Linked DNA regions of Phyllobacterium zundukense. The protein of the gene in region 2 interacts with the protein of the main gene of each other region in a pairwise test. Links are inferred from orthologs where the notes say so. Each region holds a gene or a part of one and is shown on either strand. Other genes may lie near its edges.

The links.
Region 1: the proteins of ccmE (region 2) and BLM14_RS19420 interact in binary tests that used the Escherichia coli proteins (3 or more experiments, as listed by UniProt). The link is inferred for Phyllobacterium zundukense from one-to-one orthologs.

What each region holds. Positions count from the first base shown.
Region 1 is NZ_CP017940.1:3,885,833-3,888,935, reverse strand. The notes cover bases 287-3,071. They hold BLM14_RS19420 (heme ABC transporter permease), read right to left. Parts: upstream 2,172-3,071; coding sequence 1,401-2,171; downstream 287-1,400. Other genes in these bases: ccmA (heme ABC exporter ATP-binding protein CcmA), read right to left, coding at 2,881-3,071; ccmB (heme exporter protein CcmB), read right to left, coding at 2,216-2,881; ccmD (heme exporter protein CcmD), read right to left, coding at 1,231-1,404; BLM14_RS19430 (DsbE family thiol:disulfide interchange protein), read right to left, coding at 638-1,234; BLM14_RS19435 (hypothetical protein), read left to right, coding at 287-629. Outside these bases: BLM14_RS19440 (septation protein A), read left to right, coding at 1-101; more of BLM14_RS19435, read left to right, coding at 204-286; more of ccmA, read right to left, coding at 3,072-3,103. UniProt on the Escherichia coli protein: Required for the export of heme to the periplasm for the biogenesis of c-type cytochromes.
Region 2 is NZ_CP017940.1:2,509,710-2,513,018, forward strand. Bases 115-3,105 are described here. They hold ccmE (cytochrome c maturation protein CcmE), read right to left. Parts: upstream 1,838-3,105; coding sequence 1,391-1,837; downstream 115-1,390. Other genes in these bases: BLM14_RS12615 (heme lyase CcmF/NrfE family subunit), read right to left, coding at 115-1,394; ccmI (c-type cytochrome biogenesis protein CcmI), read right to left, coding at 1,837-2,997. In the rest of the region: more of BLM14_RS12615, read right to left, coding at 1-114; BLM14_RS12630 (RT0821/Lpp0805 family surface protein), read right to left, coding at 3,125-3,309. UniProt on the Escherichia coli protein: Heme chaperone required for the biogenesis of c-type cytochromes. Transiently binds heme delivered by CcmC and transfers the heme to apo-cytochromes in a process facilitated by CcmF and CcmH.

The DNA.
Region 1 (3,103 bases), 1.4 Mb from region 2 along the record:
TGCCGATCACCCTGCTTTTTACCTTTGCGCAGATGCCACTGGTGATGAAATATTCCCTTGAACAAGAGACACCCGAAAAAGCGGCAAGCAAAGACAAGTAAATCCGCCAAACGGCCATAATTTCCACCCGATCGCGACGAAATCCCGCCGCGATCTGCGCTCAAGAATCGCGGCAACAGCAACGAATTCAGAAAGCGCGCTCCATGAAAACGGCTCTCATCGTGATGACCCTGATGGGTTGCGACTGCGATGCGAAAATCTGCGAATATATCAAGACCGCAGATGCCGGCTGGACCAGCATCGAGCGTTGCCGCGCTGATCTCGAAAGCCAGATTCGCCAGAACACCAAGGCCGATTACCCGCTGATTACCGCGACCTGCACGGTAAAAGCTGCACCGGGAACAGCGGTAGCCAGCCGGTCCTTTACAGTTCCGGCGCCCGCCGCCGACCGGCCGATCGAGACGTTGGCGCTCGGAACACCTATTGACGCGCCGGTTACGGTCGCAACGAAGACGACATTCGGCTATCGGATGATCACCGTCCCGCTCACCCACGCCTATGACAGCACAGCGACGGCCGCAACCCGCGCGGCTGGTTGGGTGAGGCACTACGCCATGCTGGAAAACTGAGAGAACTGTTACTTCTTTAGAGCGGTTTCCACAGCCGGCATCAGATCATCGCGGATCGACTGTTCGGTGAAGGGCCCGACATGCTTGTAGGCGACGATGCCGTCCCGACCGATCAGGAAGGTTTCCGGCACGCCGTAGACGCCCCATTCGATCGCGGCACGGCCATTCGTGTCTGCACCGATCATCGCATAGGGATTGCCGAGCTCATCCAGAAAACGCAAGGCGTTTTCGGTCTTGTCCTTGTAATTCAATCCGGCCAGACGAATCCGCTTGTCTTCGGCAAGCTGCATCAGCAACGGATGCTCCACCCGGCACGGCACGCACCAGGAACCAAAGACGTTGACGAGGGTGACCTGTCCCTTGAAGCTTGCAGGATCAAGGCCGGGAACCGGCTGTCCATTCTTTTGCAAGCCGCTGACGGCAGGCAGGACAAGGTTTGGTGCGGGCTTTCCGATAAGAGCCGAGGGGATGACGGATTCATCCCGGCCGGATGCAAGCTGGAAAGCGAAAATCGCCGCGAGAGCGACGAAGAGAATAAGCGGCAAGAAGACGAACAATGAGCTGCGCTTCGCCGGGATCTTGTCCACCTGATCCTGTTCCGTCACGATGCGCTGTCCATCTTCGTCTCGGACCTGCGCCGCACACCGCGCGATTCAAGTTCCAGCAACGCCCGGCGCTGGATACGCTGATCCATGAAAATCCACCCAATCAGGCCGGCCAGCACAATGAGCGCGGCGCTATATGAGGCAAGGACAAACCCGGTATGGCTCATCATTGTTCCGTCCTCCGTTCCGCGCTACGCGCCGCGACACGGCGCATGGCGATAACCCGGCGGCGCCAGATTTCATTGCGCATCGCCATGATATGTAATGTGAAAAACAGCAGCGTAAAGCCTATTGCCATCACCAGCAGTGGCCAGAGCAATGACGGATCGATGGTCGAGCCACCCATGCGGAAAACCGATGCGGGCTGGTGCAAGGTGTTCCACCAGTCAACGGAAAACTTGATGATCGGAATATTGATGAAGCCGACCAGCGTGAGGATGGCGGTGGCTTTCGCCGATTTCGCTGGATCGTCCATGGCGCGTGTGAGTGCGATGATCCCGAGATACATAAGGAACAGCACGAAAACCGAGGTGAGACGCGCATCCCACACCCACCATGTGCCCCACATGGGCTTGCCCCAGAGCGAGCCGGTGATCAGGGCGAGCGCTGTGAACACCGCGCCTATGGGGGCAGCAGCCTTGGCGGACACATCCGCCAATGGATGACGCCAGACCAGTGTGCCGAGCGCCGCGATGGACATGATCGTGTAGCACATCATGGACAACCAGGCGAAAGGCACATGGATGAACATGATCTTGACGGTCGAGCCCTGCTGATAATCGTCGGGCGCCTGCATCGACATCCAGAAGCCAACGGCAAGTACGATAATCGTCAATCCGCCGAGCCAGGGTAGTACAGCGCCGGCAAGGCTCAGGAACCTTGTCGGGTTTGCCAGGTCGATCCATCGTCCGGTCTTGGAAACTGCATCACTCATCATGTTCTCTTAGCTTTCCGGGGCCCTTTTCGCAATTCACCTCTCTGTCAGTCTGCCGAGGATTTCAACGCCGCTGCCGCCGCCAGCGGTCCGAGAACCGCAAAGAACAGCGTAATCGCAGCAAGAATAAGGAAAGGTGCCAGAAATGGTGCCGGGTCTTCAACTGCGCCATAGGACGCAGACACACCGAAAATCAGTACCGGTATGGTCAGCGGCAGGATGATTACCGAAACCAGAAGGCCGCCTCGGGGCAGCGAAACCGCGACGGCTGCCCCCACCGCACCGATCAACGTGATTGCGGGAGTACCGACCAGCAGCGTCAGCGTGGTCGCACCAATCGCGGCCGGTTCCATATTCATGAACAGGCCGAGCAGGGGCGATGCGACCACCAGCGGCAGCACGCTCACGGTCCAGTGCGCCAGGCATTTCACCAGCACGGTGAGCGCCAGCATGTGCCGCTCCTGCGCCATGATCAGCAGATCGAGCGAACCATCGTCGCGGTCTGCCTGAAACAACCGGTCGAGACCGAGCAGAGTTGCCAGCAGGGCGCCGATCCACAGCATCGCAGCGCCGATACGGGCGAGCAGCTTTAAGTCAGGCCCGACACCGAAGGGAACAACGGCGATAACCGCGAGGAAGAAGAGGATGCCGACCAGCGCGCCGCCGCCGGCACGCAACCCCAACCGGATTTCGCGCAGGAACAAGGCCCCCATTATACCATCGTCCCTAATGACAGTTCTCTTGAACCTTCGAGCCCGAGCGGCAGATGCGTTGCGGCGACAATGATCCCGCCCCCTTTGAGATGCGCTTGCATCAATCCGGCGAATTGCAATTCCGATGCCTTGTCCAATCCTGCCGTCGGCTCGTCCAGCAGCCACACCGGGCGATCGCTGAGTAGCAGGCGGGCAATGCTCGCTCGGCGTTTTTGCCCGGTG
Region 2 (3,309 bases):
AATGCGCCAAGCATCAGCCAGACAGCCAGCCCGATGCCGAAGGCTGCAAGCACGCCCGAAGCCGAAGTGCGATAAAGCACGATCGCCACCACCAGCAGCGCGATGAAGAACGCTGTCATAAGGCGCTGCGCCACCGCCAGGATGTCGCCGCGCTTCCACGCCAGCAGCGGCCCGAAGGGAACGGCGGCAAGCAGCGGGATCATCAACGGGCCAAAGGTCAGGTTGAAGAACGGCGCGCCGACGGAAATCTTCGTCCCGGTCAGGGATTCCAGCAACAGCGGATAGAGCGTGCCGATCAATACGGTCGCCGCGGCTGTGGTCAGGAACAGATTATTGAAGACCAGCGCCCCTTCGCGCGAAATCGGCTGGAACAGACCGCCCGGCGCCAATGTCTGCGCCCGCCAGGCGAAGAGTGCCAGCGACCCGCCGATGAAAAGCACAAGAATTGCCAGGATGAACAGGCCACGTCCCGGATCGGTGGCAAATGTATGAACCGAGGTCAGTACGCCTGAACGCACCAGGAATGTACCGAGCAGCGACAATGAGAACGTCAGAATCGCGAGGAGAATGGTCCAGATTTTGAGCGCCGAGCGCTTTTCCATGACCAGCGCCGAGTGGAGCAGCGCCGTTCCGGCGAGCCATGGCATGAACGATGCGTTCTCGACCGGATCCCAGAACCACCAGCCGCCCCAGCCGAGTTCATAATAGGCCCAGTAGGAGCCCATGGCGATGCCGCCGGTCAGAAACAGCCAGGCCGTCAGCGTCCATGGACGCACCCAGCGTGCCCAGGCGGCGTCGATGCGGCCATCGATCAGCGCTGCCACCGCAAAGGAAAAGCATACGGAGAACCCGACATAGCCGAGGTAGAGCATGGGCGGATGGATGGCGAGGCCGATGTCCTGCAGGATCGGGTTGAGATCCTGCCCCTCGATCGGCGCCGGATTGATGCGGGCAAACGGATTGGACGTCGCGACAATGAAGAGAAGAAACGCCGTGCCGATCCAGGCCTGTACACCAAGCACATTGGCCTTCAGCGCTGGCGGCAGATTATTGCCAAAGAAGGCGACCAGCGCCGTGAAGAAGCTGAGGATCAGCACCCACAGCAGCATCGAGCCTTCGTGATTGCCCCAGACGCCGGTAAATTTGTAGAGCAGCGGCTTTTGCGAATGCGAATTCTCAAAGACGTTCTGTACGGAGAAATCGGAAAGAACGTAGGCCGCCGTCAGTGCGGTAAAAGACAGGGCGATCAAGGCAAAGACTGTGAATGCGGCAGGAACGGCAACGGCCATCATCCGGTCATCATTACGACGGGCGCCGAGCACGGGAAGCACGGCCTGAACGATCGAAAGGGCTAATGCGAGTACCAGTGCGAAATGTCCGAGTTCTACGGTCATGGCTGTTTGCTCTCTCCCTGCCAGACGCCCTTGGCCTTCAGACTGTCGGCAACTTCCTTCGGCATATAGTTCTCGTCATGCTTGGCAAGAACGCTATCCGCAACGAAGGCGCCGCCGGGCATGAACTTGCCCTCGATGACCACCCCCTGATCCTCGCGGAAAAGGTCCGGCAAGATGCCATCATAGGTGACGGCTACACTTTTGACATGGTCGGTGACGGAAAAGCTGATCTTGGTCCCCTCGCCCCGGATCACAGTGCCCTTCTCGACGAGGCCGCCGAGGCGGAAACGCGACTCCGATTCCACATCGGATGCCTGAATGTCGGACGGCATGCGGAAAAAGGCGATCTTCTGCTGGAGTGCAAACAGCACGAGCGCCGCCGCGACTGCCAGAACAAGCAGTCCGCCACAAATCACCGAAAGCCGCTTCTGTTTGCGCGTCATCAGTCTTTCTCCGGCTCGTCTGCGAGGCCGAGATCCTCGGCCACGGTATCGAGCTTCGCGATCTTGTCAGCACTCAGCACCTTCTTTGCCCGGCCCAGCGCTTCAATCGCATCATTGGGCCGGTTCAGGACGACGTAGGAGCGAACAAGCCGCTCCCAGCCGTCTACGTCATCAGGTGATTGTTTCAATTTTTCGGCAAGGCTGGCAACCATGCCTTCGATCATCTCTGCCCGGTCCTGGCTGCTCATGCCTGCTGCGGCTTCCACCTGCGAGGCATCCGGGCCGGTCTTTTCGACATCGCTCACGTCCGGCGCATCACCCGCGATCTCCTGATCGAGCCTGGTCAAGGCTGCCTGCGCCTGTTCGCGCCAGGGTACATCGGCAGGCGCCTCCACCAGAAGCTTGCGGATCAGGTCCCGAGCTTTGCCCAGACGGCCCTGCTGCATCCAGCTGTCAATAATGTAGAATTGCGGGCGCATATCCTTCGGATCGAGCTCAAGCGCGTGCCTGAACACAGCTTCGGCTTCGGGCGTGATCTTGCCATTGGCAGCCGCGACCAATGCCTCGCCCAGCCCGAGCTGGCGCGCGGCGCTGTCACCATTGAGACGAATAGCATTCTGGTAGGCTGTGACGGCGTCAGCCGGACGGCCGAGCCGCAGGTAGATTGGCGCCAGCACTTCCCAGCCCTGACCGTCATCGGGATTAAGCGTCAGATGGGCCTCAGCACGCGCAATCAATTCTGCGGGCGTGCTCTGGTCCGCAGGCTTGGCAAGACGCTCCCCCAACGGTTGTGCTGGAAGATCAGGCGAACCGACCTTCGTATAGATACCCCACGAAATCAGTGGGATGGCAAGAACTGTTGCGAGCGTTAGCCATTCGCGTGTCGCACTTTTTTGCGGACGGACAATCGCTTCATCGGCTTGTGCCGCCTTGGCGGATTTCAGCAGGCGGCGGCCGATTTCCGCGCGCGCCTGCTCGCTGTTGACACTATCGATGAGCCCGCGCTGCTCGTCGGCGTCGAGCTCACGCAACTGATCGCGATAGACCTCGACGTCATATTGGTTGTCGGACACGGGCGCCTTGGCACGCCGCGTCAACGGCAAGAGCACCAGCAGCGTCGCGCCAACGGTCAGACAAGCAGCAATAATCCAGAAAACCATGCCAGAGACATACCCCCACCCCCGCGTAAAATCCAAATGGATTTAAATTGATAGGGCAATTCGCCGCAAAGGTTGGAAATGGCTTGAGTCTGTTGAAGTTCAGTTCTGGCGTGAACGTCAATAGGCTTTAGGTGAGTGGAGTCCAGCTGCCGTCTTCATTACGGCAGGCCGTGCCGCGGGCCGATTGCGGCGTGCCGTCGACCCGCACCGTATGGGTATATTGGCGGCAGTTTTGCGAGCCCACCTGGTAGGGCTGCGCCGCAACGACTTCACCGGATCGGCTGCCGCTACTGTTTTTCCATTCGACGGTCT